DNA from 3 places in the Lysinibacillus sp. NPDC093688 genome. Region 3 is predicted to be linked to each of the others. Evidence: predicted binding sites of a transcription regulator. Region 3 holds the regulator's gene; each other region holds the start of a gene.
What was found. Region 3 encodes CtsR, which represses protease genes until heat stress. Its sites were predicted from a motif close to ATGGTCAATAAAGGTCAAACA; they were not measured.
Positions count from the first base shown of each region.

Region 1: the regulator CtsR is predicted to act here: its motif matches at 5,917-5,937, upstream of ACQKN2_RS02650 (ATP-dependent Clp protease ATP-binding subunit).
Region 2: the regulator CtsR is predicted to act here: its motif matches at 2,808-2,828, upstream of clpP (ATP-dependent Clp endopeptidase proteolytic subunit ClpP).

Region 1 is NZ_JBNNUX010000002.1:80,452-91,214, forward strand. Features, by position in the region: gene ACQKN2_RS02620 (alpha-amylase family glycosyl hydrolase) at 1-793, shown strand, start outside; gene ACQKN2_RS02625 (DegV family protein) at 871-1,728, opposite strand; gene ACQKN2_RS02630 (Cof-type HAD-IIB family hydrolase) at 2,415-3,224, opposite strand; gene ACQKN2_RS02635 (prolyl oligopeptidase family serine peptidase) at 3,346-4,110, shown strand; gene ACQKN2_RS02640 (metal-sulfur cluster assembly factor) at 4,164-4,472, shown strand; gene ACQKN2_RS02645 (Crp/Fnr family transcriptional regulator) at 5,044-5,730, opposite strand; gene ACQKN2_RS02650 (ATP-dependent Clp protease ATP-binding subunit) at 6,001-8,127, shown strand; gene ACQKN2_RS02655 (YjzD family protein) at 8,175-8,369, opposite strand; gene ACQKN2_RS02660 (beta-ketoacyl-ACP synthase III) at 8,772-9,710, shown strand; gene fabF (beta-ketoacyl-ACP synthase II) at 9,741-10,763, shown strand, end outside.
Region 2 is NZ_JBNNUX010000051.1:6,939-17,701, reverse strand. Features, by position in the region: gene ACQKN2_RS23200 (TPM domain-containing protein) at 1-372, opposite strand, end outside; gene ACQKN2_RS23195 (LemA family protein) at 372-953, opposite strand; gene ACQKN2_RS23190 (spore coat protein) at 1,168-1,782, shown strand; tRNA gene ACQKN2_RS23185 (tRNA-Arg) at 2,325-2,399, opposite strand; gene clpP (ATP-dependent Clp endopeptidase proteolytic subunit ClpP) at 2,914-3,504, shown strand; gene ACQKN2_RS23175 (hypothetical protein) at 3,611-3,946, opposite strand; gene ACQKN2_RS23170 (HPr family phosphocarrier protein) at 4,176-4,433, opposite strand; gene whiA (DNA-binding protein WhiA) at 4,529-5,476, opposite strand; gene ACQKN2_RS23160 (gluconeogenesis factor YvcK family protein) at 5,551-6,525, opposite strand; gene rapZ (RNase adapter RapZ) at 6,530-7,423, opposite strand; gene ACQKN2_RS23150 (8-oxo-dGTP diphosphatase) at 7,433-7,900, opposite strand; gene trxB (thioredoxin-disulfide reductase) at 8,527-9,471, opposite strand; gene ACQKN2_RS23140 (tetratricopeptide repeat protein) at 9,639-10,763, opposite strand, start outside.
Region 3 is NZ_JBNNUX010000014.1:57,615-68,377, reverse strand. Features, by position in the region: gene ACQKN2_RS12900 (protoglobin domain-containing protein) at 1-173, opposite strand, end outside; gene ACQKN2_RS12895 (hypothetical protein) at 480-689, shown strand; gene corA (magnesium/cobalt transporter CorA) at 865-1,824, opposite strand; gene ACQKN2_RS12885 (class I SAM-dependent methyltransferase) at 1,892-2,575, opposite strand; gene ACQKN2_RS12880 (DUF4870 domain-containing protein) at 2,697-3,002, shown strand; gene ACQKN2_RS12875 (CtsR family transcriptional regulator) at 3,204-3,674, shown strand; gene ACQKN2_RS12870 (UvrB/UvrC motif-containing protein) at 3,689-4,237, shown strand; gene ACQKN2_RS12865 (protein arginine kinase) at 4,234-5,343, shown strand; gene ACQKN2_RS12860 (ATP-dependent Clp protease ATP-binding subunit) at 5,333-7,777, shown strand; gene radA (DNA repair protein RadA) at 7,874-9,250, shown strand; gene ACQKN2_RS12850 (PIN/TRAM domain-containing protein) at 9,804-10,763, shown strand, end outside.

The DNA of each region.
Region 1 (10,763 bases), on a different contig from region 3:
ACTCTATGTGATTTCAAATGAAGAAAGTGATGCAAACTTTGATGCAAGCTTTTCTAAAGCTTCAGCTGATATTTACCGTAATATCTTTAAAAATGTTGATATGGATTCTACTAAGTTGATGGAACCTTTAACAGGTAAGAAACCAACTCAGATTATGATTGATACGCTAGAAACGCGACGTTTTACATTTGATTCTGCAGCAGAAAATATGTTTCCGCCAACGCGTTTGAAAATGGCGATGGGTGCTTTATTTATGATGCCAGGAATTCCAGTCGTACAATATGGTACAGAAATTGCGATGAACGGGGAAACAAAGCCAGACACGCACCAAACATATAACTTTAAAACAGATACAGAATTAATCGACTATATTAAAAATGTCCAATCTTTACGTAATAAATCTGAGACATTACGAAATGGTGATTTTGAAGTTCTCACAAATGAAAATGGCCTACTTGTATTTACACGTACGTCCGATAAAGAGAAATGGGTCATCATGGTTAATAATACTAGTAAAACACAACGCATTGACTTAACACCTGCTCAGCTTGGTGAAGGTAAAATGCTAAATGGTATTATACATGAAGAAAAAGTCCGTATTAATGAAAAAGACGTTTATCCGATTATTTTAGATCGTGAAATGGTAGAGATTTATCAAGTTAGAAATGATGAAGGTTTTAATGTACCTTATATGGTAGCACTAGGATTAGTATGGCTTATATTCATAGGATTTGTAGTTGTTATTATTAGACGAGGTAAAGTACGACGTAAAGAGCAAAATACTCTAAAATAAAACTTTAATCAAGGCAGTTTATGCAGGATGAAATGATAAATCCCCTCAACACTTTTTTAGTGCGGAGGGGATTTTTGTTAAGCTTGATAGCTTTTATTCGTAAAGAAGATGGCGATTGTACCGGGTCCTACGTGTGAGCCGATAGCTGAACCGATCATTGTTACTTGAATGGCTTTTGGTGAAAATCTTTCTTGGATAGAAGCCTTTACTTCGTTGGCAAATTCCACATCATCGCTATGGCTAATACCAACAACTTTCTCAGAAAAATTATCACCGCGCGCCTGCATTAAATCTAACATGCGAGCGATGGCTTTTTTGCGTCCGCGAGATTTTTCAATCGGCACAAGTTTACCATCCTCTACATTTAAAATGGGTTTAATGCTTAGGAGCCCCCCAAGAAATGCGCTTGCTTTAGATACACGACCACCTTTAGCGAGGTAATCTAAATCCTCTACCGTAAATAAGTGCTCCATTTGTGGGGTAAGGGCTGTAATTTTTGCTTCGATTTCTTCCAGTGAAGCACCTGTGTTTCGAAGGCGAACGGCTTCTTCAACTACTAGGCCGAAACCTAGTGAAGCACATTTAGAATCGATAATAGCTAATTTAAGGGATGGATATTGCTCCTGTACTTGATTGCGAATCATGACCGCAGTATTATAGGTGCCTGATAACTCCGATGAAAAGGCAATATAGATTCCTTCTTCTTCATTTTGCGCTAGATTTTCGAAATGCTTAAGAAATAGCTCTGGTGATACTTGGGATGTTTTTGGGCGAGCACCTTGACGAATAGCATCGTAAATTTCTTTGGAATCAATCGAAATGACATCATCATATTCATTATTGTTCACTTGCACTCGTAGTGGAAGAAGTTCAATATTGTTTTCTTCGTAGTAAGACTTTGGTAAATCACATCCACTATCAGTAAAAATTTTCATCATTTGTCCCCCTAATTTAACATTCTTTTAACTCTATATGAAAGTTTTCAAATACCTATACTATATAACAGGTGAACACGTGTCGAGCTTTCACTCTCCACTCTATATTTCTCGAAACTACTTCCAAGTAAAATGTTATATAGATATATTATCATATCGAGTTCGAGTTTCAGTATAAATGCAACCTAGGAAATAGTGATGTATTTTTAACTTTATTCAATAAGTACTCATTGAATAAATGGTACTCCTGAATAAAGTCAAGTTGAAAAAAACGGGCTCATCACTATAACGTGTGGTTGATTCCGTTCCGGCTGGGCGCTTTCCTGGGGGCGTCGGGGCAACAGGATGTTGGTCACGAAGGCGTTATCACAGGACATGATGCTTTTAGCCTTCGTTCCCCTCCCGCTTCGCTGCAAGATCTCAGGCCAACAGATGTTTTCTGCGCGAAAGCGTAGTGCTAACGTAGCGGCAGCAAAGGGGTTTGTCTGTGCGAAAGCGAAGCGTCAGCAACAGCACCGATGTTGGTCACGAAGGCGTTATCACAGGATGTGATGGTTTTAGCCTTCGTTCCTCTATCGCTGATCCCCGAGGAGTAGCCCAGCCTCCACTCCAATCAACTTTCATAAATGGCATAGGTTTTAACAAATATCATCCACAACTTTTGGTGATGAGCCATTACTACTTAACTAGGATAATTTCAAGCGTTCGATGAGTAATTTAGCAATACCATCGTCATTATTGGTTGTCGTAATTTCATTGGCAATATTTTTTAAAGCAGGGATGCCATTGCCCATTGCTACACCAATACCGGCATAATCAATCATTTCTAAATCATTGTCTTCATCACCGAATGCAATAATACGCTCGCGTGGGATACCTAAATCCTTTGCTACATGAGCGATTCCTACAGCTTTATTTAAGCCACTGCGAACAATTTCAATAATATGAAGTGGCGCACCCCAACGACGATGTTCAATGACCTCTGCATGAACAGCATGTAAATGATCACGAATAATCATTGAATTCACTTCATTCGCTTGAATCAGTAAACTAGTAGGGTTATCAAGTAAATGGGTATAGAGATCCCCAAGAGTAATTTTAGGATTACCCATATTAAATATATTTAATATCCTTGAATCCTCTGTATGCACATAAATATCGTCCTTAACCTCAGCAATAATATTTTCATATTCATAGCTATTGATCGAATCGACAACATCATGCACTACGCTTAAATCAATAGGAGTATGCTTAGTCTGCCAAGTGGCGTTTTTTGGATGGTGGACGTAAGCACCATTAAAATTCACGATGGGCGTTGTAAGGCCAAGCTCGTGATAGTAAATATCACTCGCACGATAAGGACGACCGGTAGCAATCATAACTTGATGGCCTTGTTCCTTTGCCTGCAATAATGTTTTTTTAGTTTTTGCTGAAATTTGTTGTTGGTCCGTTAACAACGTACCATCTAAGTCCAAAACGATTAAATGCGGTTTCATAGCTCATTGCCCCTTTCTTATAATTTGAATAGTATCGTTTTGTAAACCATTCGTCAAAATTTTGTCACAGTGAAAAAAGTTTGCTAACATAAAGATTAGACAAAAGTTGGGAGTGACAAAGATGATTGTTGAGAAAGAATTGTGGGGAAACATTCCTTTATTACATATACATACGGAAAATATGAATGAAGAAACCCCGGTAGTAATTTTTTTACATGGTTTCATGAGTGCAAAAGAACATAACTTACATTATGCATATCAATTAGTAGGCAGAGGGGTGCGTGTCCTATTACCAGATGCAAAATTACATGGCGACCGTAGTGAAGGCCTGACTGAGATGCAATTGAGCTTACACTTTTGGGATATTGTTTTAAATTCTATTCATGAAGTTGAACAATTATATAATGAATTAAAGAATAAAAATTTATTAGCGAATGATAAAATTGGTGTTGCTGGTACATCAATGGGTGGAATTGTAACATCAGGCTGTTTAAAGCGTTATGATTGGATCAAAACAGCAGCAGTATGTATGGGTGCACCAAGTTTTACTAAATTAGCGGAGTATCAATTACAGCAATTCGCTAAAAACGGTGTGAATTTGCCAATGTCCGAAGAAGAAGTACAACAAACGAATGAACTTCTAGCTAAATATGATGTTAGCCTAACACCAGAAAAATTTGCAGGACGACCTGTCCTATTTTGGCATGGGGAGTTAGATAAAACTGTACCTTTCAATGAAACGTATAATTTTTATTTAACTTTACGTAAATATTATGAAACGAATCCAGAAAACTTGAAATTTTTAGCTAATAAGAAAGCGGGTCATGCTGTGTCACGTGATGGTATGTTAGCAGCAACTGAATGGCTTGCACAGCATTTGGCATAATAAGATGCATCTGCTATGATTAAGTTAACACTGTGATGGAAGGAGAAATACAGATGGATCAAGATATGAAAGACAGCATGTTCGGTGCATTAGAAAATGTAATTGACCCTGAGCTTGGTATTGATATCGTCAACTTAGGTTTAGTATATGATGTAGAGTTAGATGAAGAGGGTGCAGCAACCGTTACAATGACGTTAACGTCTATGGGCTGCCCAATGGGACCTGTTATTGTTGATCAAGTGAATACAGCATTAGGTGAGCTTCCAGAGGTAAAAAGTACAAATGTCAATATTGTATGGAATCCACCTTGGTCAAAAGATAGAATGTCACGCTATGCAAAAATGGCACTAGGTGTACGCTAAGTCCACTTAAAGCACAATAAAAAATCCCCGCTTATAACTAAGTGGGGATTTTTGCTGTTTTGAAATACAAAACAGTTAAAGAAATCTTCGTGACTGTTGCACGCTTTAAATGAGGGAGATTTCCTTTCCGAGCTACTCACCATAATAAAACAGAAGAAACTTATAATAATGACGCTATTGTACATCTGGTTTTGCTGCGGCTTCGCTTTCAAACATAAAACATTTGTTGCTGCTGCTACAGTAGCACTACGCTTTCCCACTGACAAAACATTGTTGCTAGAATTTTTTGTTCTATCACTAGAATTATAGTAACATGCCATAAGATACACGCTATGAGAAGTGGTTGATTGGAGTGGAGGCTGGGCGACTCCTCGGGGATCAGCGTCACAGATGAGACCCTGGAGCGAGCAAAGCGAGTGAAGCGGCTCATCGGACGCCCCCAGGAAAGCGCCCAGCCGGAACAGAAATCAACCCCTCGCTTAGCAGAAGAGCCATACTTTATTTTTTACATAATAGCAACATGCAAAATCCCCGCTAATAACTCATAAGCGGGGATTTAACATGTAGCCTATTAATCAATACGACATATTTGTAACGGACAATTCTCACAGGCGATTTCATCCTTTAAAAATTGTAGATCGTGAATGGTTATATAACCTTTTTCGAAAGATATAATATTGTGCTTCTTTAAGTCATTCAGCATGCGATTAATCATCTCTCGACTCGTCGCACATAAATTAGCGATTTCTGTATTTGTTAACGGGAAGTCAATATAAATAGTGCCATTTTCTAAAGGCTTCCCATAAGTATTCGAAAGACGGATAAGCGTTGAAAATAAAGCGCCCTTTTTCCCATTTAAAATCAAATCGCGCAAACGACTTTGATGCTTTAAATTTTCTATTTGCAACCACTTCATATATTCCACCATTAAAGTAGGTTGTTCCACTAGTAAAAGTTCCAATGATTCACGGCTTAGAACATATAAACTGGAGGGCTCTAATACTTTAGCAGTCATCGAATTATACGTAAGGTTACAAAATAATGAGCTTTCTCCAATGATACTATCAGGACCACAAATACGAATGGTTAATTCCTTCGCATTCTCGGTTTCCTGACTAATTGAGATAGCTCCTGTTTTTATATAATAAATTTCGTTCGCCCGTTCGCCCTCTAAAAAGATTTTACTATCCTTATTCACTTTAATAAAAACACCGTGCTTTTGAAAAAGATCGTGAAATTTCTCTTGTATATTATCCATAATAGCCATATCTTCAACACATCTCTTTCTTTTTGTAAAAATTGTTTAATTATTACAAAATTAAGTGAACATTTTACTAATTATAAGAAACAACATAGTTTTATTATAACGTAATTTTCCAGATATAAGTGAAGAAATTTTAGGGCTAATTCTTTGCTAAGGTTTGTCGCATGTTGTAAAATAAAGTTAGTCAAAAAAGGTCAAACATTTTTAATGAAATAGAATGGCAAACGGGATTCCGCTTAACATTATTGAAAAGGAGTGCTAAATATGCAATTTCAACAAACAAATGACAAAAAACCATTAGAACAATTTGGACGTAATTTAATAGATGAAGTAAGAAACGGTAAAATGGACCCGGTTATCGGCCGTGATGAAGAAATTCGTAATGTCATTCGCATTTTAACACGCAAAACGAAAAATAACCCTGTCTTAATAGGTGAGCCAGGGGTTGGTAAAACAGCAATTGTAGAAGGATTAGCCCAACGTATAGTAAAGGGCGATGTTCCTGAAGGGTTAAAGGACTGCATACTGTATGAGTTGGATATGAGTGCCTTAATAGCAGGTGCTAGTTATCGTGGTCAGTTTGAAGAGCGCTTAAAAGGAGTATTAAAAGAAGTAAAAGAATCAGAAGGGCGCATTATTTTATTTATCGATGAAATTCATACAATTGTTGGCGCAGGTAAAACGGATGGTGCAATGGACGCTGGGAATATGCTAAAACCAATGCTTGCACGAGGCGAGCTACATTGTATCGGGGCTACAACATTAGATGAATACCGTATGTATATTGAAAAAGATCCTGCTTTAGAGCGTCGTTTCCAGCAGGTGCTTGTACGAGAGCCATCTATTGAAGATACAGTTTCCATTTTACGAGGCTTGAAAGAGCGTTTTGAGTTACATCATGCAGTACGTATTCATGACCGTGCGATTGTAGCGGCAGCGGAGCTTTCCAATCGCTATATTACAGAGCGTTTCCTGCCAGATAAGGCAATCGACTTAATCGATGAAGCATGTGCGATGATTCGAACAGAAATTGATTCCATGCCACAGGAATTGGATGCGGTAACGCGCCGTATTATGCAGCTCGAAATTGAGGAGCAAGCATTGCGTAAAGAAAAAGACGAGGCAAGTAAAAAGCGTCTAGAGCAACTCAGCGATGAATTAACAAAGCTTAAAGAATCCTCTGAGGGCATGCGTAAACAATGGGAAACCGAAAAAGAAGCGTTACATGGCATTCAGAAAAAGCGTGAAAAACTTGATAAATACCGCCGTGACTTAGATGAAGCAGAAAGTAAATATGATTTAAATAAAGCAGCTGAACTACGTCATGGGAAAATTCCTACACTTGAAAAGGAAATTCAAGAGATGGAAAAACAATTAGAGAATGGTACGGAATCACGTATTTTACGTGAAGAGGTAACAGCAGATGAAATCGCATCAATCGTTTCGCGCTGGACAGGAATACCAGTGACGAAATTAGTAGAAGGTGAGCGTGAAAAATTATTGCGCTTAAAAGATACCTTGCATGAGCGTGTAATTGGACAAGATAATGCTGTACAGCTTGTGACAGAAGCGGTATGGCGTGCTCGAGCAGGTATCAAAGATCCGCATCGACCAATTGGTAGCTTTTTATTCCTTGGTCCAACAGGTGTTGGTAAAACAGAGCTTGCGAAGGCACTAGCTGCACAGTTGTTTGATTCTGAGGATCATTTTATTCGCATTGATATGAGTGAATATATGGAGAAACATAGCGTATCACGTCTTGTAGGGGCACCTCCAGGCTATATTGGCTATGAGGAAGGTGGGCAATTAACGGAAGCTGTTCGCCGAAATCCATATTCAGTTGTATTATTAGATGAAATTGAAAAGGCCCATCCTGATGTCGCGAATATTTTACTACAAATTTTAGATGATGGGCGCATTACTGATAGCCAAGGACGTATGGTCAACTTTACGAACGCAGTGGTCATTTTAACTTCTAATATTGGCTCAAGCTATTTAATGGAAGCAAAAGAAGACGATGCTGCTGTTGAAGATTTAGTGATGGCTGCACTACGTCAACATTTTAAACCAGAGTTATTAAATCGTATGGATGATATTATTATGTTCCATGCACTATCAGATGAGCATTTTACAGCCATTGCATGGAAATATATCGAACAGCTTGTCAAACGAGTTGCAGAGCAAGACATTACTTTACAAGTAGAACAAAATGTAGTTGATTGGGTTGTAGAACAAGGAGCAGATGCTCAGTTCGGCGCAAGACCATTAAAACGCTTCGTGCAACGTTATATTGAAACTGCGGTTGCAAAAGAATTGCTTCGAGGTGAAGTATTACCAGGAGAAACATTACGCATTAGAATACATGATGGCCAATGTGTCGTTGAAAAATAACAAAAAAAACCTGTTCCGCATTGAGCGAAACAGGTTTTTTAGTTGAATTAATGATTGTCTGCAGCTTCTGGAGTTGACTCGTTTGGAATAACTGCACCGATAATGAAAACAAGAATTGCAAATACAACCGATGTGACAATAGCAGTTTGGAAATCAAACGCTGTACCAAGTACAGAGCTTACTACGTAGTTTAACATTGTAACTAGTAGGAATGACCATATGAATGTTACGATATATTGCATTAATTTCACCTCAACCGAACTTTTTTATATCATAAAGTTTTACTACATATTCATTATCATATCATAACATAAATCGAAAAAAAAAGAACCTTTTCTGTGAAACATGGCGAATTTGTCACAACGATAACGTTACTTTTTTTATTTAAGGAAATTTCAATACGATCACTGACATTCGAATACGTCACAAATGCCTTCTAGGAATGGTTTCAAAGCCTCGCCAAATTCTATAGAATCGCTATCAGTCGCCCGATTCAAGCAATACAAATAGCAAGATTAATTCGTGATGGAATCGATAGGAAAAAACGCATTAATTTTAATTCATCTTGCACCTGTTCTTCATTATGAGTTATAATTATGACCAGTTACTAATAATTGATAGTAAGAAAGCAGAGGGGTTGCTAAATGAACGCTGGTATTATAGGAATTGGCAAATACGTTCCGGAGAAGGTCGTTACGAATTTTGATTTAGAAAAAATGATGGATACTTCGGATGAATGGATTCGAACTCGCACAGGGATAGAAGAACGTCACTTTGCCGCAGATAATCAGGAAACGTCAGATTTAGCAGTAGCTGCTGCAAAAGAGGCTATTGCAAAAGCGGGTATTACACCTGAGGAAATAGGCTTAATCCTTGTAGCAACAGTATCACAAGATCAAAATTTTCCAAGCGTAGCATGTATGGTTCAGGAGCAAATCGGAGCAGTTAATGCAGCTGCGATGGATCAAGCGGCTGCTTGTGCAGGGTTTATATATAGTTTAGTGACAGCAAAGCAATTTGTAGAAACAAATGCTTATAAATATGTCTTAGTAGTAGGTGTTGAAAAGCTGTCGAAATTACTTGATTGGGAAGATCGCAATACTGCTGTGTTATTCGGTGACGGTGCAAGTGCAGCGATTGTTGGTCCAGTATCAGAAGGTAGAGGTATTTTATCATTTGAGCTTGGAGCTGACGGCACAGGTGGTAAGAATTTGTATTTAACACAGCAAGACACAATCGCTATGAATGGCCGTGAAGTATTTAAATTTGCCGTTCGTCAAATGGGTGAATCTGCAATAAACGTTTTAGGAAAAGCAGGTTTAACAAAAGAAGACGTAGATTTTTTAGTGCCACATCAGGCGAATATTCGAATTATGGAATCAGCTCGTGAACGTCTAGAGCTACCACCAGAAAAAATGTCAAAAACGATTCACAAATATGGGAATACGTCGGCAGCATCTATTGGTATTTCCTTGGTAGATGAGCTTGAAGCAGGTAAGATAAAAGATGATGATATAGTAGTACTTGTTGGATTTGGCGGTGGCTTAACATGGGGCGCCGTTACAATAAGATGGGGAAAATAAAAACGAAAAATGCTTGAGGGGAGTAATACAATGAGTAAAAGACGAGTAGTAATTACAGGAATTGGCGCAGTTACACCACTAGGAAATAGCATCGAAGAAACATGGACTAACATTAAAGCTGGAAAATCTGGCGTTGGCGAATTAACGCGTTTAAATAAAGATCTTTTCGCAGCAAAAATTGCTGCTGAAGTGAAAGATTTTAATATAGAAAAGTATATCGAACGTAAAGAAGCTCGTAAAATGGATCGCTTTACACAGTATGCTTTAGCAGCATCCATCATGGCGATGGAAGATGCACAATTAACAATCGATGAAGAGCTAGCACCACGTGCAGGTGTTTGGATTGGCTCTGGAATCGGTGGGATGGAAACATATGAACAACAATTTTTAACTTTCCAAGAGCGTGGAGCAAGAAGAGTAAGTCCATTCTTTATTCCAATGATGATTCCGGATATGGCTTCAGGCCAAGTATCGATTCACTTTGGTGCTAAAGGCATTAACTCTTGTTCAGTAACTGCTTGTGCTTCAGGTACAAACTCTATTGGGGATGCTTTCAAAGTAATTGAACGTGGCGATGCAGATGTGATGATTTCTGGTGGTGCTGAGTCACCAATCGTTACGATGGCAGTAGCAGGTTTCTGCGCAAATACTGCTTTATCTTTAAATACAGATCCAGAAACAGCTTGCCGTCCATTCGATAAAAATCGCGATGGTTTCATTATCGGTGAAGGTGCGGGTATTGTTATTTTGGAAGAGTATGAGCACGCAAAAGCACGCGGTGCAAAAATTTACGCAGAAGTTCTTGGCTATGGTGCAACAGGAGATGCACATCATATTACAGCTCCAGCTCCAGAAGGAGAAGGTGCTTCTCGTGCAATGATGCAAGCTTTAACTGATGGCGATGTAGAAGCTTCACAAGTTGACTATATTAACGCACATGGAACAAGTACTCCATATAACGATTTATTTGAAACACAGGCAGTAAAAACAGTCTTTGGTGAACATGCCTATAAGCTTGCAATGAGTTCTACAAAATCAATGACAGGTCACTTA
Region 2 (10,763 bases), on a different contig from region 3:
TTCGAGACCTTGACCTACAGCAATAACAACATCATTATTGCCTTCTCCCTGCCCAAACGTTGCTAAAATTAATACACCATTATTTTTCTTAGCATCGCCAATACCCCAAGAGCGAATCATTTTTGTAGCATACATTTTTGGTTCCTGACCATTAATATTATCTACTGTTACGACCATAATTTCAGCACCTGTACCTTTATCTAGCTGCTCTGAATAATGATTGAGCTCTTCCTTCACAGAGGCAGATAAAACATTGGCAAAATCATGAATATACGTATTTTTTATTGGTGTTGGCATTGCGGCATCTGCCGTTCTAATAGATAAAATAAATATGAAGCCAACAATAGCAAGTTGGATCATCAACCGTTTCATTATTGTTTACCTGAATTGCTAAAATCTATAGACGGTGCCTTTTCAGCACCAGCAGCTGCTTTAAAGTATTCCTTCTGTTCGAAACCAAACATCCCCGCAATTAAATTGCCTGGGAAACGTTTAACTGTTTTATTAAAAGCCTGCACTTCATTGTTGTAGTCTTCTCGGGCAACAGCTAAGCGATTTTCTGTCCCCGCTAATTCATCCATTAATTGACGGAAATTTGCATCTGCCTTTAAACTCGGATAATTTTCTACGACTACTAGCAATCGACTAAGTGCTCCGTTTAATGCATCATTGGCGACCGCTTGCTCCTTTGGACTTTGTGCACTTCCCATTTGTGCACGTGCCTCTGTAATGCTAGCGATAACTTCTTTTTCATGGTTGGCATATCCTTTTACAGATTCTACTAAGTTCGGAATCAAATCGTAGCGACGTTGTAGCTGATTTTCAACCTGAGCCCATTTCGAATCAACGCTTTCCTCGGCCGTTACAAGGTTATTGTATTTTGGAATAAATAGTAAGGCCAATACAACTAAAATAATAACGATAATTCCGATTGGTCCAAATAATTTTTTCAATTTTAAAACCACCTTCGCTTTCTTTTAGCTATCACTAAATATCAAAAATACTATTTGTTTTGGTGATGAGCCTTTCTTTTCCTTACAACTAATGTGCAACAAAAAAAACATCTCTATTCTACATATATGCAAACGCATTAATACCGTATGAAATTTATTTAACGTGCCATACTTAATACTGTAACAAAACTATGATATATAGGAGGCGCTTTTTTTGACACAATCGTTTCAAAACGAATCATCAAACCAAACATCATTCAACCAACAACAAAGCCTAAATCATGGTGGACATGAGCTAATGGACATGCATGAAACAATTGGCGAAATAATTGCTGGAATGAATCAATCCATCTTTTTACGTCAACATGTTAAGGATCCGGAATTACTTAGCATTTTGGATCGCCAATATAATTTCACATTAGGTATGTATAACACAATTGTGGAATCATTTAAAACAGGGCACGATCCTTCTGTACCTACAGGACGCTATCAAATGGAGACAGGAAATGATTTTAAATATGGATTAAATCCTGGCCAACCTAAAAAGCCTATGCAAAACGCAAGCGAGCTCAACGACGAAGCAATTTCTGGCTTCCTATTAGGTGCTCAAAAAGGAGCAGCAAAATGTATGACTGCTGCTGCAACGGAAACTACAAACCCTGTAGTTCGACGCGTTGTTGCTGATAGTATTCCCAACTGCATTGAAATGGCATACGAATTATCTATTTACCAAAATATGCATGGTTACTATCAAGTACCACAATATTCTCAACAAGATATGCATACGATGCTTAACTCGTACGACACTACAACAAATCCCCTTCATTAATTATAAAAAAACAAGAGCAGTCCCACATGTGATGCATTATCACAGGGGCTGCTCTTGTTTTTTTAAAATGCTTTCTCATTTGCGGATTACCAAAGATATCTCCCGACGTTCCCTCTTCAACCATATAGACACCATCCATAAAACAACACGTTCTCCAAGTTCACAGGAAAAGCCCATTTCATGTGTTACCACTATCATGGTTATACCTTCAGCCGTTAAATTTTTCATTACGTTTATCACGGTCTGAATAAATGAACATGCACCAAACATTCATGTTTGATGCTATTTTGCAAAAAAAAAAAAGAATCCCCTCAGATAGGATTCTTTTTTTTCGACTAGTATAACTAGTCTCACGTACAGTATGTTCACTAAAAAATAATTTGGAGTTGTTGCTTTTTTGAAGGTTTGAAAGGAACAGATTCGGGAATAATGCCTACTAGGTTATATTCCCATTTTTCCCCGCTCTTTCTCCACTAAGCAGGCTGCTAAACTACTTATTAGGAGAATTCGAGTTATAAAATTATATCAAATAATCAGTAAAATGGCGCCCTCGGAGGGAATCGAACCCCCAGTGCAAGAACCGGAATCTTACGTGTTATCCATTACACCACGAGGGCAATTGAACACAAAAAAAAGTACCACTAGGCTTTACGAAAAGCATGATGTAGATAATCCTCATTTGAAGCATACCTGACAAAATAGTGTACTGTACTTTAACTTATGACCTTATCAATTATACAAACGTATTGCTCATAATTCAACTATAGAATGTAAAACATTTAAACTTTTTTTATTTTCATTCAATAAGTGTCAAAATACCTATTAAATGGAGATACAGTCTCCAGCGGATGTCACGCATTAGCAAAGAATTTAATGTGCGGGCACAATTCAAAATCCGGACGCATTGTTTATCTACGTGAAAGCGCAGCGTCGGCTACAAATGTTTACTGTAGCGAAAGCGGAGCGTCAGTTACAATTACACCAAGGTGAAATTGTTTTAATTTATTTCACTTTAACAGGGTTAATATTTGACCTTCCCTGACTATAATGTGTATGATAAGGATACAGCTGAAATACAAAGGTTGTTTTCAGCAACAGTATTCGAATTTAGTTTTTTAAGGAGGATTTAACATGAATTTAATTCCTACAGTTATTGAACAAACAAGCCGTGGTGAACGTGCATATGACATCTATTCACGACTACTAAAAGACCGTATTATCCTATTAGGAAGTGCTATTGACGACAACGTTGCTAACTCAATCGTTGCTCAACTTCTATTCCTACAAGCAGAAGACCCAGATAAAGATATCCATCTTTACATTAACTCACCAGGTGGATCTATCACTGCTGGTATGGCAATTTATGACACAATGCAAATTATCAAGCCACAAGTACAAACAATTTGTATTGGTATGGCAGCATCTATGGGTGCTTTCCTACTTGCAGCTGGTGAACCAGGTAAACGTTTCGCATTACCAAATGCTGAAGTAATGATTCACCAACCACTTGGCGGTGCACAAGGTCAGGCAACTGAAATCGAAATCGCTGCAAAACGTATTTTATTCTTACGTGAAAAATTAAACGGTATTTTATCTGAACGTACAGGTCAACCACTTGAAGTCATTGCAAGAGATACAGACCGCGATAACTTCATGACTGCTGAGCGCGCAAAAGAATACGGCTTAATCGACCAAATTATGGATCGCAACGACCGTAAATAAAAAACGAAAGGCATCACAGATTTATTCTGAGATGTCTTTTTTTTTGCTTTGATGGGTCTATCCGACGCTTTGAATCCTCTTTTCATCATTTCGGTGGCTCTATTCGTCACTTTGGCTTTCTATCCATCATTTCGTCTCTTCTATCCACAACTTTGGCCTTTCTATCCATCATTTCGTCTCTTCTATCCACGACTTTGGCCTTTCTATCCATCATTTCGTCTCTTCTATCCACAACTTTGGCCTTTCTATCCATCATTTCGCCTCTTCTATCCACAACTTCTGCTTTTCTATCCGTCGCTTCGGCTCTTCTTTCCGTCACCTCGGCCCTTCTATCCGCCGCTGCCTTTTCTTCCGTCGCTTCGGCTCCTCTTCCCGTCACTTTGCCCTTTCTATCCGTCGCTTCGGCCCTTTTTTCCGTCACTCTACCCTTTCTATCCGTCACTTCAGCTTTCCTCCCGCAACTTCGACTCTCCTATCCATCACTTCAATCTTCCTATCCATCACTTCAATCTTCCTATCCATCACGTCGACAATCGAAGCAGGATGCCATTAACCTTAATGCACAAATATCCAACAAAATAATAGGACTTGTTTTTTCGATGAAAAAACGCAAAAAAACTGCCCAAGATGTAAGTATTACCTCTTGGACAGTCTCTGCATTATGAGTTTTTTTAATCTTCTTTTTCGATTAGGGATGCTAATGCTGTAACCGCTTGCTCAGCATCGTTACCATCACCGCTAAGGACAACCTCTGTTCCTTTTGCAATGGCTAAGCTCATAACACCCATAATGGATTTAGCATTTACTTTTTTCTCGTCTTTCTCAAGAAAGATATCTGCGCTAAAGCGATTTGCTTCTTGTACAAATAGCGCTGCTTGTCTAGCTTGTAGCCCTAATTTTAATTTTACATGGACTCTTTTCTCGGTCATTCTCAAAACTCCCCTTTACTACCGTTCATCTTATTATTTTTATCTTACCTTACTTACTAGCAAAAGAACAATACGTACCTGAAAAGTATGAAAATTTAGCCACCAATTTTTTCTCCACTTCTTAATGCATCGGCAATCTCATCAATTTTCCGTAATCGATGATTGACACCTGATTTACTAACCGTTCCACTTGATACCATTTCCCCAAGTTCTTTCAGTGTTACATCTTGATATTCTACTCGTAATCGCGCTATTTCACGAAGCTTTTCTGGCAATTGATCGAGACCTATCGAATTTTCAATATATCGGATATTCTCTACCTGACGTAATGCGGCACCTATTGTTTTATTTAAGTTTGCTGTTTCACAGTTAACAATGCGATTAACACTATTTCTCATGTCTCGCAATATGCGAACGTCTTCGAACTTCATCATTGCTTGATGAGATCCAACAATATTAAGGAAATCAGAAATTTTTTCAGCTTCCTTTAAATAGGTTACAAAGCCTTTTTTTCGTTCAATTGTTTTTGCGTTTAGCTCAAATTCATTCATCAAATCCATTAAAGCCTCGCCATGCTCTTTATATAATGAATAAACTTCTAAATGGTAGGCGGATGTTTCTGGATTGTTGACAGAGCCCCCAGCTAAAAATGCTCCTCGTAAATACGCTCTTTTTTGGCCACTCTTTTTAATGAGCTCCCGAGAAATAGTATGATTAAATTGAAAGTCGTCTGAGATGATTTCTAAGTCAATTAGTAGCTCACGCGCACCGTCTCTAACACGGCAAATGTATACGTTATTTTTTTTCAAACGCATTTTTTTTCTAACAAGTAACTCTACATTATATGGATATAGCTTTTTCATAATCGTATAAAGTCTTCTTGCGATTGCAGCGTTTTCAGTTTGTACGTCTAAGCTTAACTGTTTATTAGCAAAGGATAATGAACCATTCATACGAATTAGGGCAGATACTTCTGCTTTCATACAATGATCGTCCGCTTCTATTTGAGTTAATTCCTTTTTCGTTTCAGAAGCAAAAGACATATCACGCCCTCCTTTCAACCTTTTGTTCTATGTATATGCCATCTTATCATATACAATAAGCGCTTTATAATTTACTAACTTTTTGCCTCATAGATTTTTGCATAATCTACAAGCCATTTTGCAACGTTTGCCGCATTATGACGAACCGTTCCATCTGGACGAATAGTGGCAATATCTCGTTGAATAACCTCTAATCGCATACTTTCGAGCTTTGCAACGTCGAACATTACTGGCTCAGCACTCTCTTCCTTATAAAGCTCTTTTACAGGATGAGGAAGTTTCTCATCATTTACTAAAATAGAATCAATGAAGGTGTCTCCAACATGATCATATAAAGCTTTAACATGATCACCAGCTGTATAGGAAATGGTTTCACCTTTTTGAGTCATTAAATTACAAACGTAAATTTTTCTTCCTTTAGCCTTTACAACAGCTTCCCCAATTTCTTTTACAAGAAGGTTTGGAATTATACTTGTATATAAACTTCCCGGACCAATTAAAATATAGTCAGCACGATTGATTGCTCGAATAGCTTCTGGTAGCGGTTGCACGTTTTCAGGCACTAAAAAAACTCGACTAATTCGTTTTTTAGCCAAGGGAATTTTCGATTCACCTTCAATGATAGAACCGTCCTCTAGTTCAGCATGTAAATTTATCTTTTTATTCGCTGCTGGTATGACGCGGCCATGCACCTTTAAAACCTTTCCCATTTCACTAATAGCATGGTTAAAGTCACCAGTAATATCTGTTAAAGCCGTCAGCATTAAATTACCTAATGAATGACCATTTAAATCTTCCGATGCTAAAAATCGATATTGAAACATTTGCTCTACAAGCGGCTCAACATCCGATAACGCTGCGATAACATTACGGACATCTCCAGGTGGTGGAATATCATAGTCATCTCGTAAGCGTCCTGAAGAACCGCCATCATCTGCTACTGTCACAATTGCAGTAATATCAAATGGGTGGTGCTTGAGTCCTCGTAGTAAGGTAGAAAGCCCTGTGCCACCACCTATTACAACAAGCTTTGTTCGCTTCTTTCCCATTCACTCAATCCTTTCTACGATTGATGTCACGATGCGTAATAACGGTATTTTCTTTCCCAGCTAAATATGCCCCGAAATATTCCGCTAATGTTACCGAGCGATGCTGTCCTCCAGTACATCCAAAAGCAATGACAAGTTGTGATTTGCCCTCTTGTCTATAAAGAGGAATCATAAATTCAAACAAATCCGTAAGTTTTTGAATGAGTGTTTGCGCATCCTCAAGTGCCAGAACATAGGAAGATACCTCGGTTTGTAAACCTGTTTTATGACGTAACTCCTCTACATAATATGGATTTTTTAAAAAACGGACATCAAACACTAAGTCGGCATCAATCGGCATACCATGCTTAAATCCAAAAGACATGATATTTACTGAGAATATATTATTGGCATCATTTGCAAAATCTTTTGCAATTTTTTCACGTAGCTCTTTAGGCTTCATATTAGATGTATTATAAACATATTTAGCCCGCCCCTTTACTTCCGATAAAAGATTGCGTTCTTGTTTAATGCCATTTAATAGTAACCCATTTACAGCCAATGGATGTGCACGTCTTGTTTCCTTATAACGTCTAACTAACGTTGCATCATCTGCATCTAAAAATAAAATTCGTGCAGCTATATCGCCTTCTTTTAGTATATGGTCGAGGGCGCCAATAAGAGAATCAAAAAAGTCGCCGCCACGCATATCCATGACAGCTGCTATACGTGTAATATTTTTACCCGAATCCCTTAGTAGGGTTAAAAATGTTGTAAGTAACGCTGGTGGTAAATTATCAATACAGTAATACCCTAAATCTTCAAAGCTTTGAATAGCTACTGTTTTCCCAGCTCCAGACATTCCTGTAATAATAACCAATTCATGTGTACCTTTTAGGTCTTCAACCACCACTGTCATGCAGCTCCTTTATTGTTCTATTGATATTTGTATTTTCTCATGAAGTAATTCAAAATCAGTCGTATATTCAAATGTACCGTACTGAATGCCTGATTGTGAGATAGCAAATTGTAAGTTTGTTCGATCACCTTCAGCCATAGGCAAATGTTTCAAATCCTCTACTGGGTGCCATGCGAGTTTGCCTTCTCTAGTTTCTTGAAACGGTACGCCTTCTATATCCTTTGCAACAAATGTATAAAGCATCCATTCGTCCACTACCTCATTATTTTCTTTAATAATCATCGTATAAACACCCTTTAAATGAGCATTTATAGGTGTGACATTTGTTTCTTCTTTAAACTCACGTACAGCAGCCTCATAAATCGACTCACCGCGCTCCATCTTACCCCCAGGAGCTACGTACCAGCCACGTCTAGGCTTCTGAAGTAATAATACTTGACCGTCTTTTACGGCTATTAAATTTGCAATTCTTTGCATAGGCACACCTCTAATCACTTTTACGTTCTTCCTTTTATTATAGCAAGACTAAACAAGGTTTGTCCTCAATTCTAAACTTTAGGCGCATTGCAATTTTAACTTCACCGATACATGCGGGGAAACTTGTGTTTACCCTCTATTTAAGCATATGAAACTCCGCCACAAAAAAATTCGAAATTTCCGTTTACAACAAAAATAGGTTGCTCCACCTATTTGGTGGAAACAACCTACTCAACAAAATAAAAGGGGGATTGCTAATTACACTTTTTATCTTACACCTTTTATATGTCATTCAAGTTACAACTATATTAAGACCGTATTAAAATTGTATTTTTTTCCTTAAAAACTAATCAAGAGAATCATCACCATAACGTGGGGTTGATTTCCGTCCCGACTGGGCGCTTTCCTGGGGGCGTCCGATGAGCCGCTTGGGGCAACACGCTGTTGGTCACGAAGGCGTTATCACAGGACGTGATGCTTTTAGCCTTCGTTCCTCAATATCGCTAATCCCCAAGGAGTCGCCCTGCCGTAACGAAGATCAACTTAGATATCTGGCATATTAACAAATGTCATCCACAACTTGTGGTGATGAGCCAATCAAGAACAGATTTTAATATTGCTCCACTTTAAGCATTAATTTTTTCTAATAACTCTTCCACATAATGCTGTACCGCTTGTGCTGCAATACTTCCGTCTCCTGTCGCTGTAACGATTTGACGAAGTGATTTTTCACGTACATCACCAGCTGCGAAGATACCTGGTACTGTTGTTTCCATATTATCATTTGTCAAAATATAACCAGCATCATTTAAAATACCTAGAGACTCAAATGGTTTTGTTAATGGTAGCATTCCAATGTAAATAAATACGCCATTAGTTGCAAAATCAGATTCTGTACCATCTACAGTTGATTGTAATGTTACACTTCCAACTTTACCATCAGCCTCATTAATTTCTTTGACTGTTGCATTCCAAATGAAATCAATTTTTTCGTTAGCAAAGGCACGATCTTGGAGAATTTTTTGTGCGCGTAATTTATCACGACGGTGCACAATTGTTACTTTATCAGCAAAGCGAGTTAAATAAACGCCTTCTTCAACAGCAGAATCTCCGCCACCTACGACAACAAGATTTTTTTGTTTGAAGAATGCACCATCACATACTGCACAATAGCTGACACCACGGCCGCCAAGTTCTTTTTCGCCAGGCACGCCCATTTTTTTATACTCCGCACCTGTAGAAACAATAATTGCTCGTGTTTTATATTCTTTAGCACCTGATTTTATTGTTTTATATTCTTCACCATCAATAATTTCAGTTACATCGCCATACGCATACTCTGCACCAAATTTCTTAGCATGGTCGAACATTTTTGTCGACAGCTCAGGCCCTAAAATTGTATCAAATCCAGGATAGTTTTCTACTTCTTCTGTATTTGCCATTTGTCCGCCAGGGATCCCACGTTCAATCATTAAAGTTGAAAGGTTGGCACGTGATGTATAAACAGCCGCAGTCATACCAGCCGGACCTGCACCAATTATTACAACATCATAAATTTTTTCTTCTGACATAAATACTTCCCCCTAAACAAATACTTTTTTATCTTCATTCAGTAGGTGCGCAAACACCTACTGAATGAAGATAATGCCTCGGACGTAGCCAAGACGAAATTGATAATAACTTCAGTAAGTTCATCGTATGTGAAAGTAAAAAGTTATTCAACTATGTTGCTCATAGTCTAATTATTCGTGCTTGGTAAAAACATTAAAATTTCATCAATATACTTCGATAAAGTTGATACGGATACTCCGTATTGCTGAGCTATCTCTTTTTTTGTCACCTTGAGCATCCGAGAAGAACGGAATAAATAGTCATTTGCTCCTGCAATAGCCGCTGGATTTGTGAAACGATAATTGTTTATCAATGCTTGCTCACAAAGCACAAACCACATTTGGAACATTGGTGCAATTAATGTCGTAAGCTTACCGTACTGTTCAAGTAAAATTTCTGGCACACTTACTGCTCGTATAAAGCTAGCCTCTACTTTGTTTTTCATATCAAATTGATGTTCTAGTGCATAAGCTAGGAATAGCTTTTCATACGCATTACATTGTTCAACATCAATCCATTTGGGATGTGCGATAATTTCCTGTTTATGTGCTGTACAACTTAGTAAAAATAAACCAAATATGCGCTCACTTGTATAATCGCTCTCCAGCTTCTCCACAATATAATCACGGTCATGTTCTAATGCATCCAGTGAATACGTGTTTTCTTCTTGACGCCAAGGTTCGAAGCCTTCTTTTTCAGGATCTAGCTCAAGTAGCTGCTCCCATGCACTCTTTGATATTTCTTCATGTCCTGAGAAATAAGCCGCATGTGATAACCAAAAGTAAAAGCCAGCATCGCCTACATAGCCTCTTTTTTGCATGCTACGCAACCATTTAAATGCTAATTCATATTGTCCAACGAGCGCTAATGTTGCACCCAACTTATAGCGATGTTCCCATAAGTATGGCTGAATTTTCACAAGTACTTCTAAAAGATCCTTTAGATCTTCTTCATTTTTTTCATAGTACGCGATAACCGTTAAATTACATAGTGCATGTAAATTCCCCTTGTTTTCACGTAATACCTTATTTAAAAGCGCCTTTGCCTGTTCTGCTTCACCAACATAAAAATAGGCAAGGGCTAAGTTGTTATAAGCTGACCAAAAATCTGGTCTATCTTCAATTAACTCTTCTAGCATATTAATAGCTTCAGGGAAATCTCCCTTTTCCATACAACGTCTTGCTTGCTCCTGCCGATATAAATCTTCAGCAGAACCTTCAAGCTCCTCAAAATCATCCTGCTCAAAATCAAC
Region 3 (10,763 bases):
AAAGGCTGTAGTTGTTTAATGATGGCTAAATCCTCAATTGTTAAATCTAAAAGCTGTAACTGTTTTTGAAGGTTTGGATGGTTTGATACATCCAATTGTACATCGCTCTTATAATTTTCAGGTACTAATGTAATTGAGTAGCTAGAATCGTTCTTTTTTGTAAACCAACTCATCGTTGTTTGCTCCATTTCTTAGGTCCGTATTAAGTATAGAATAGTAAACTAAATACCTATTAAATTACTTGGGTTGTTAATTTGCGGAATATATAGTATTTAATATATTCTACTATTTTTTGTACTATATTTGGTTGAAATTTTAGTTTATTTCTATATTTTTTTATCAATTAATAGATGATTGTCGATGAAAAGTCATGAAATAGACTACTAAAAAGGTAATAGGTAAATTGAATTTGAAATAGGAAACCTGTAAAATACGAACTGTTTAGCTTGAACGTAACAATAGTTTTGAGGAGGTATTACATGGAGAAGAAACGTTTCAAATTTGTCATTCCGGTTATGGTAATTGTAGCAATAGGGTCGGTGTACATGTTAAGAAACTACTATGCTGAAGTACCAGACTTAGATCAACTATTAATTACTATCTGTGCAACATTAGTATCTGGGGTACTCGCATACTTTTTATTTCCACAGCAAGGTGAAAATAAAGTTGATGATCGCGGTCCTTACTAACAGTGATAGGCACCTTAGAAAAATCTCTAAGGTGCCTTTAGCTTGTCGACAACAGAATAAATGGTTGATTTCCAAGCCGAGTGACGCTTTTTGCGGGCTTGGTTTCAACCTTCTTGTCAACTCCAGTCATGTGGTCCAGGTTGTGACGTTCATATCCAAGGATAAACGATGGCTTTTAAGTTTTAAATAAATTGAACCAGCCTTTAAGTTTAAAGATTGCCAGCATAAATAAAGCGATAAGAATCATAATTCCGAGTACGATAAAGTAGCTATACTTCGCATGTAGCTCGGGCATATAGTCAAAATTCATTCCATAAACACCGGCAATAAATGTTAGGGGAATAAAGATTGTTGAAACAATTGTTAAGGTCATCATAATGCCATTCATGCGACTAGAGCTCATCGCCATATAGCTATCACGCATATCAGCAGTGAGCTCACGGTTAGATTCGATCATTTCGGTGAGTTTTAGCAGATGATCGTAAATATCTCCGAAATAAGCTCGTTCTGATTTTTTAAGTGAAAACCGGTAAGAGTTAAGGATACGATATAATAAATCACGCATTGGTAAAATGGTGCGTCTTAAATCGAGCAAATCACTACGGAATTCAAACACAATTTTCATAGCATTGGGGTTACTTTGATAGGTAAGCTCATCTTCAAGTGCGTTTAAATGATCCTCAATTTTATAGACAAGTGGGAAATAGCTATCAACGATTTTATCAATTACCTGGTACGTTAAATATACTGTGCCGCGTTCCCAATTCTTTGGCTGTTTTTCTAACATCTTTTGTACTCGATCTATTTCCGGTGCTACATTTTTGTGGAATGTGACAATAAATTTATTAGAAACAAAAATATTTATTTCCTCAGCTGTTAATTCTTCGTTCATCCTTTGGACAACAAAGAAGTGGAAATCATCATAAAAATCGAGCTTTGGCCGCTGTAAACGCATTAAACAATCTTCTATAGCGAGTGGATGGAAATGGAAAAATGTATCTAACAGTTGTTCTTCCTCATCGGTCGGACAATTAAAATCGACCCAATACCATTCAAATTCGTTTTTGTGTATATCTTCAAGCGGAAATTCCTTTATAAGTTTTTGATCTTTTGTAATTCCAATGGTGCGTATCACAGCATTCACCTCAATTCTTTTAATTCTATCCTAACAGGTGTATTGATCTTCACAAGAGATTTAAGTTTTATACGCTTTCTTTATAACATATCCAACCGCCAAATAAAGTAGTGGCAAAAAATCTAGATGGTTTTGTAAAGCCTGCCTGCTGTAATAGTGATAAAATGTCCTCTTCACGCATAAATGAAAGAGAACGTATGGATTTTTCCATTTCCGCTACGTCTGATGGTGATAGCTTTGTATGTTGTAGCCAATAAGCACGCCATAAATCAAATTGTAGCTCGGTTTCTAAGGTACCCGGCTGCCCGTATTTTGAGACGAGCACAAATGGAGCACCAGGCTTTAAATTATTTGCTGTTTTTTTTAATGTTTCAAGCTTCTCTTGGTCATCTTGTATAAAATGAAGCACTAATACACAGCTGGCTGCATCGAATTTTACTGAAGGTAGCTTTGTATCCAGTATAGTTCCTTGATATAAAGAAATATTATTAGGTAGAGATTTTAAACGTTCGCCGGCTATTTGTAGCATCGCTTCTGACGGATCTATACCAACAAATGACCAATGAGGTCTTTTCTCAGCGAGCTGTAAAATTTCATTGCCGCTTCCGGAGCCAACTACTAAAAATTCAGCGTTCTCAGGTAATGCAGATTGATAAAAGGTTTGTGTTAAGCGCAGCATGGCATCGTAGCTAGGTAGCGTGCGACGAATACCTTTTTCATATTCATTTGCAAGTGTGTTATTAAATTCCATCAAGTATCACATGCCTTTCAAAAAATTTTATAAATCCAATTCATAGTTGAAACTATTTAAGGTGTAGTTCCGTAAAAGATAGTACATAAAATAAAAAAATTATATGGAAGGGTTGATATAAATGGAAACTAAATGGTCTAAGGTAATCATACACGCAAGTGCATTTTTTGCGCCATGGTTAGTACCTATAATATTTTTCTTAATTAGTTCGGAAGAAGAGGTAAAGAGCATTTCTGTGCAGGCCTTATTGTTCCAAGTTGTGATGGTGGTATTACTTACTATTTCGGGTATTTTAAGCTTCCTGCTCATTGGTATACCGTTCTTAATTGTTTTCGGGATTATCTATTTTATTGCGCCAATTATCGGTATTGTGAAGGCTTTATCTGATGAGCCTTGGCGTTATCCAATTGTTGGTCGCTGGGTATAATTTTTATAGACGCAAGTATATGCTAATTGCATATGCTTGCGTTTTTTCTTTTGCTGATAAGGGTATCTTATAGCTAAAGCACTCGGCGGATTTTTTCTGTGTGCGAAATAATTGCAATTATTTTCAAGCGTTTTGTATAATATACTCAAAGAAAGTCAAAGATAGTCAAAGTCAGTGTAGTAAGCGAGGTGTATTCCTAAAATGCGTAATATATCAGACATCATAGAAGGCTACTTAAAGCAAGTACTTGAATTAGGTGGAGAGGGGCATATTGAAATAAAACGTAGTGAAATCGCAGATAAATTTCAGTGCGTGCCCTCACAAATAAATTATGTAATTAATACAAGATTTACTGCCGAACGAGGTTACCTTGTTGAAAGCAAACGTGGTGGTGGTGGATACATTCGAATTTTACGTGTCCGCGCGAATTCACAAATTGATCTAATCGATGATGTCCTCAGGCAAATAGAAGGGGGGGCATCGCAAATAATGGCAGAAGATTTAGTTTATCGACTAATTGATGAGCAGGTAATTTCAAGGCGAGAAGCGAAAATAATATTAGCAGCAGTTGATCGCTCAACTATCGATTTGCAACTCCCATTACGGGATCATATTCGAGCAAAAATTTTACGAGCGATGCTAACAACGATTAAATATGAACAGCAAAAATAAAAGAGGTGATGGAAATGATTTGCGAACATTGTAAGCAGCGTAATGCGACAGTTACTGTAACACAAGTTCAAAGTGGTCAAAAGGTGGAGCACCATTACTGTGACGTCTGCGCCTCGCAGTTCCATCCATTTCATGCTGAATTTAAGCAAGAGCCAGTATCTATTCAACAGCTATTATCCAATTGGTTTGGCTCACCTACATGGCAGCAACAAAAAGTGGGTGAAAAGCAGCAAGCACCGCCACAACCGCAAACATGTCCACAATGTGGATTTACGTATAAACAGTTTTTAAAAGAAGGTAAATTTGGATGCCCTAGCTGCTATGACACCTTTAGCGAGCACTTACCGAAGCTCTTTAACCGTATACAGGCTGGTCCTCAACATATAGGGAAAATGCCTGGTGCTCGAAGCAATGTTTATGTCATCAAAAAGCAAATTGAGGATATTCGTAAACGTATGAAGCTTGCTGTAGATAAAGAACAATTTGAAGAGGCAGCTAAGCTTCGCGATGAAGCAAAGGAACTTGAGAAGCAGGTACAATTTGAAGGTGGTGATGTGTCGTGATGATTGAATCGTTTTTAGAGCGTGCTACACCAATATGGATGAGTGTGGAGGACGATTATTCAGATATTGTCATTAGTACACGCATCCGCCTTGCTCGAAATTTAGATGGTTATCGTTTTCCATTAGCCTTTACAGAGGATGAAGCATTACATGTAGAACAGGCAGTTACACATGCGATAAAGGACAGTACAGAACTTCAAGAAAATTATTCATATTTTGCTATTAAAGATTTAACGCCTTTACAACGTCAAATACTTGTAGAAAAACATTTAATTAGTCCTCAGCTTGCAAAAAAAGAGGAAGTTGGCTCCATGCTCTTATCGGATGACGAATCAATTAGCATTATGGTGAACGAAGAAGACCATTTACGCATTCAATGTATGACAGCGAGTTTTCAACTTCAACAGGCATACGAGCAGGCCAATAAAATTGATCGTACCTTAGAGAAAGCTTTGCCTTATGCGTTTCGAGATACATTTGGTTATTTAACAAGTTGCCCAACAAATATTGGTACTGGTTTGCGAGCATCTGTCATGATGCACCTGCCAGCCCTTACACTCACGGGTCAGATGAATCAAATCATTAATGCAATGACTCGATTAGGAATGACGGTAAGAGGAATATATGGAGAAGGTAGCGAAAATATAGGTAACGTTTACCAAGTGTCAAATCAGATTACACTAGGAAAAACAGAGGATGACATTTTAGCAGACATCCAAAGTGTCGCTGAAAAAATAATTCAAAAAGAACGGCATGCAAGAGGCAAGTTAATGGAAAAAGCAGAGCTTGCTCTAGAAGACCGTGTGTACCGTGCTTTAGGTACGTTAACATATGCTAGGATTTTAACGAGTGAGGAAGCTGCTACCTGTCTATCCAATGTTCGTTTAGGAGTAGATTTACAGTTAATTGAAGGTATTAAAGCGACTAAATTAAACGAATGTGTAGTCAGTATGCAACCAGGGTTTTTACAGAATTATGCAGGGGACGTTTTGCCGCCTGCTAAGCGAGATCGCGTACGGGCTGAAATGCTTCGTGAGGCACTATCTCGCGAAAATATGAGTAAGCCTATTATTCGGGGAAAAGGAGAGGATTCATTTGATGTTTAATCGTTTTACACAACGCGCACAAAAAGTATTACAGCTTGCACAAGAAGAGGCAATTCGTTGGAAGCACGAATCAATTGGAACAGAGCATATTCTTTTAGGGCTTATCCGCGAAGGTGGCGGTATTGCTGCAAAAGCATTAGAAGCCATTGATATTAGCCCTCAAATGATTGAAGCAGGTATTGAAGAGCTTGTAGGAAAAGGTAAAGAGGATGTTGGCCCAATTGTCCACTACACACCTCGAGCTAAAAAAGTAATAGAGCTATCAGTCGATGAATCACGTAAATTAGGCCATTCCTATATTGGAACAGAGCATTTACTATTGGCGCTTATTCGTGAAGGTGAAGGTATAGCGGCTCGTGTATTAAATAATGCCGGTGTCGGATTGAATAAAGCTCGTCAGCAAGTGCTATTGTTATTAGGCAATAACGACAATGCTCAATCTGGTCAACAAGCTGCACAGGCTGCCAATACACCAACACTAGATAGCCTTGCGCGTGATTTAACGCAAATTGCTCGTGAAGGCACTCTAGATCCGGTCATTGGTCGAAGCAAGGAAATTACACGTGTTATCGAGGTTCTTTCTCGCCGTACAAAAAATAACCCTGTATTAATCGGTGAGCCAGGTGTCGGTAAAACGGCTATTGCTGAAGGCTTAGCACAGCAAATTATTAATAATGAAGTGCCAGAAATTCTTCGTGATAAACGTGTTATGACACTTGATATGGGGACTGTTGTTGCCGGAACAAAATATCGCGGTGAATTTGAGGATCGCTTGAAAAAAGTAATGGATGAAATTCGCCAAGCTGGTAATGTAATTTTATTTATCGATGAATTGCATACATTGATCGGTGCCGGCGGTGCAGAAGGTGCCATTGATGCATCAAATATTTTAAAACCATCTTTAGCGCGTGGCGAGCTTCAATGTATTGGTGCAACAACACTAGATGAGTATCGCAAATATATTGAGAAGGATGCGGCATTAGAGCGCCGTTTCCAACCAATTCAAGTTGATGAGCCAACTGTAGAAGAAGCGATTCTAATTATTCAAGGCTTACGTGATCGTTACGAAGCACATCACCGTGTGAAAATTACAGATGAAGCAATTGAAGCGGCAGCAAAAATGAGTGACCGATATATTTCTGATCGATTCTTACCAGATAAGGCGATCGACTTAATTGATGAAGCAGGTTCTAAAGTACGCTTACGTTCATTCGCAGTGCCACCGAACTTAAAGGCACTTGAAGATAAGCTTGAAAGTGTACGTTCTGAAAAGAATGCGGCTGTCTCAGGTCAAGAATTTGAAAAAGCAGCATCTTTAAGAGATACAGAGCAAAAACTAAAAGATGAAATTGAAACTACGAGAAAAAATTGGAAAGAAGAGCAAGGAAAAGCCGAATCAAAAGTGACAGTGGATGATGTAGCAGCGGTAGTGTCTATGTGGACTGGAATTCCAGTATCAAAAATTGCTTCCGAAGAATCTTCTAAGTTATTACAACTTGAAGAAGAGTTACACAAACGTGTTGTAGGTCAAGGAGAAGCGGTAGAGGCAATTTCTCGCGCAATTCGTCGTGCAAGAGCTGGCTTGAAAGATCCGAAACGACCAATTGGTTCATTTATCTTCTTAGGCCCTACAGGGGTTGGTAAAACAGAGCTTGCTAGAGCATTAGCGGAAGTTATGTTTGGCGATGAGGACGCAATGATTCGTGTTGATATGTCTGAGTACATGGAAAAACATTCGACTTCACGTTTAGTTGGTTCACCTCCGGGCTATGTAGGCTTTGATGATGGCGGTCAACTAACAGAAAAGGTTCGTCGTAAACCATATTCTGTAGTATTACTAGATGAGATTGAGAAGGCTCATCCAGATGTTTTCAATATCTTACTTCAAGTACTTGAGGATGGCCGTTTAACAGATTCTAAAGGTCGCGTGGTGGATTTCCGCAACACAGTTGTTATTATGACATCAAACGTTGGTGCGGATGCTTTAAAATATCAGAAAAACCTTGGCTTCAATGTAGGTGGTACGGATACGAAGTATAAAGATATGAAGGGTACAATGCTGGAGGAACTGAAAAAAGCATTCCGCCCAGAATTCTTAAACCGTATCGACGAAATGATCGTCTTCCACTCACTAGAAAAAGAACATTTAAAAGAAATCGTAGCGATGATGGCGAATGCTTTAACAAAACGTCTAAAAGAGCAAGACATTTCGTTAGAGTTAACGGATTCGGCTCTTGAAAAAATTGCAGAGGAAGGCTACGATCCTCAATACGGTGCTCGCCCACTACGTCGTGCATTACAAAAACAAGTAGAAGACCGTTTATCGGAAGAACTGTTGAAAGGTAATGTAGAGAAGGGCAACCAAGTGATCATTGATTACGTGAATGATGAGTTTGTTGTAAAGAAAAAAGAGGAAGTTTCTACTTCTAAATAATCGCGATTTAAAAAGACAGCAAGGCTTTAAGTGCCAAGCTGTCTTTTTTTATGTACAATAATAAATATAAGAACAAATATTCGAGGTGAAGGCATTTTGGCAAAGAAAAAAACAAAATTTGTATGCTCAAGTTGTGGTTATGAATCCGCAAAATGGATGGGAAGATGTCCAGGATGTGGAGAATGGAATAAGATGGTCGAAGAGGTGGAGGTCGTTGCAAAAGGGCCGCGAGGTGCATTCCAACACTCTGCTACGGTTACCCAAAAGGCTCTCCCTATTATGCAAATTGAAGCTGCTGAGGAATCACGAGTTGCTACAGAAATGGGTGAACTTAACCGAGTATTAGGAGGAGGCATCGTACCAGGTTCTCTTGTGTTAATTGGGGGAGATCCTGGGATTGGGAAGTCGACGTTATTACTACAAGTATCTGCGTTGCTTTCGAATAAGGGACATCGTGTGCTCTATATTTCTGGTGAGGAATCCATCCGTCAAACAAAGCTGCGTGCAGAACGTTTAGGGGTGATCTCACAGGAACTTTATATATATTCTGAAACGAATTTAGAGTTTTTAAATCAGACCATTGATGATGTGCAGCCAAAGTTTGTTATTGTTGATTCTATTCAAACTGTTTTTCATCCAGAGGTAACGAGTGCACCTGGTAGTGTATCACAAGTGCGTGAATGTACAGCAGAACTTATGCGAATTGCAAAAACAAAAGGAATTGCCATATTTTTAGTCGGACATGTAACAAAAGAGGGACAAATTGCAGGACCACGTATTTTGGAGCATATGGTTGATACGGTATTGTATTTTGAAGGAGAACGACATCATAATCACCGTATTTTACGCAGCCAAAAAAACCGCTTTGGCTCTACGAATGAAATTGCTATCTTTGAAATGCTTCAGGGGGGCTTAAAGGAAGTGTTAAACCCGTCTGAGTTGTTCCTACAGGAGCGTTCACAGGGGGCGGCTGGGTCAACAGTCGTAGCCTCAATGGAAGGTACACGGCCAATTCTAGTTGAAATTCAGTCACTGGTAACACCAACAAGCTTTAATTATCCGAAACGAATGGCAACGGGTGTCGATCAAAATCGTGTGCAACTGCTTATGGCCGTCCTTGAAAAGAGAATGGGTCTCATGCTGCAGGCACAGGATGCATATATTAAAGTTGCTGGCGGCGTAAAGCTTGATGAGCCTGCCATTGATTTGGCTGTGTTGACAAGTATTGTTTCGAGTTTTAAGGATCAAGCTGTTAGGGCAACGGATTGCTTTATTGGGGAAGTAGGTTTGACAGGCGAGGTGCGTCGTGTATCTCGTATTGAACAACGTGTGATCGAAGCAGCAAAGCTGGGATTTAAACGGGCCTTCATACCAGCCTCAAATATCGGTGGCTGGGATTTCCCACAAGGTATTGAGATAGTTGGTGTAGAAACGATAAAGGATGCATTAAATGCTTGCTTTAGAGAGCTATAAAGAGGTTTGTGCATGTTGGACTATGTTCTGACATGCACTTTTAATTGCATGACTAGAATTCATAGATAGAAGGTAGGAAACTCTAAGAGGGGAAATGGCGTCTATGATAACGTCCGTAAAAGTGCTTGTTTAACTTCTTTCACCGGGTGTCCAAACACCCGCTAAAATAGAGGGACTCAGTCTGAAAATGCCACGTCCTGTGCATTACCGAGATGACCGACATCGTGTCGGCGCTCATGTAGTTGTTGCTGTCGCTTCGCTTTCGCACAGATAAAACCGTGTTGTTGCTGTCGCTTCGCTTACGCACAAAAAACATTTGCAGGCCTAAGCACAAAGCCGATTCTGGACGCAATTATGCGGAGGCATAATTGATTGCCCAGCGGATGCTAAAGAGCATTGTTGAGTATAGTGTGAAGAATTTTAGTAATCGATTTTCAGTAGACTCGGGATGATCAATAAATGGATGAAATTACCGATGCTTTGATGGGGTCATAAAAGATTTTCTGCAGTAAACTATGTATAATTATATATTAAGAATGGGAGGTGACAGTTTATGAAAAAATTTGTTCAAATTGCTTTTTTACTGATTGGAGGAGCATTGGGCCTTGTTTTCTTACCGCCATTATACGAATTGCTTCATTTATCATCTAATCCTTGGCTTGATAATCCTTACGTATCAGTAGCTTTAGGAGCGCTTTTACTATTTACATTATCATTTGCCTTTTCGGATTATTTTGTAAAGCTTATTAGCTGGATGGAAGAGGTGCTATTTAAAGTACCGGTTGGTGACTTATTATTTGGTACACTTGGACTTATTATTGGACTAATCGTTGCTTATTTCTTAGGATTTGCAATCGATAGTATGGATTTGCCGAGTTTTACAAAGGTTTTACCAATTATACTGTCATTTGTGCTTGGATATTTAGGGTTCCGTGTAGGCTTTAAAAAGCGAGATGAATTAATCCAGCTATTTACTTTGCGTGGTAACACTTCAAAGAAAAAACTAGCGGAAGGTGTAGAGCCTCAAGAGGTACGAGGAAGCTATAAACTGTTAGATACTAGTGTTATTATTGATGGTCGTATTGCAGATATTTCTGAAACAGGCTTTATAGAAGGTACACTAGTTGTACCCCAATTTGTTCTTACTGAGCTCCAGCATATTGCTGATTCTTCGGATACGTTAAAGCGTACAAGAGGGCGCCGCGGCTTAGATATTTTGAAAAAATTACAAGATGAACGTATGACGAATGTTGAGATTACTGAAGAGGACTTTGAGGATGTTCAAGAGGTTGACTTAAAGCTAGTGCGCCTTGCAAAGAAAAGGGGCATCGACACACAAATAGTGACGAACGACTTTAACCTTAACAAGGTTTGCGAGTTACACCACGTTAAAGTGCTGAATATCAATGATTTAGCAAATGCGGTCAAACCTGTCGTAATTCCAGGTGAGAATATGCAAGTGATGGTCATTAAAGATGGGAAAGAGCATAATCAAGGGGTTGCTTATTTAGAT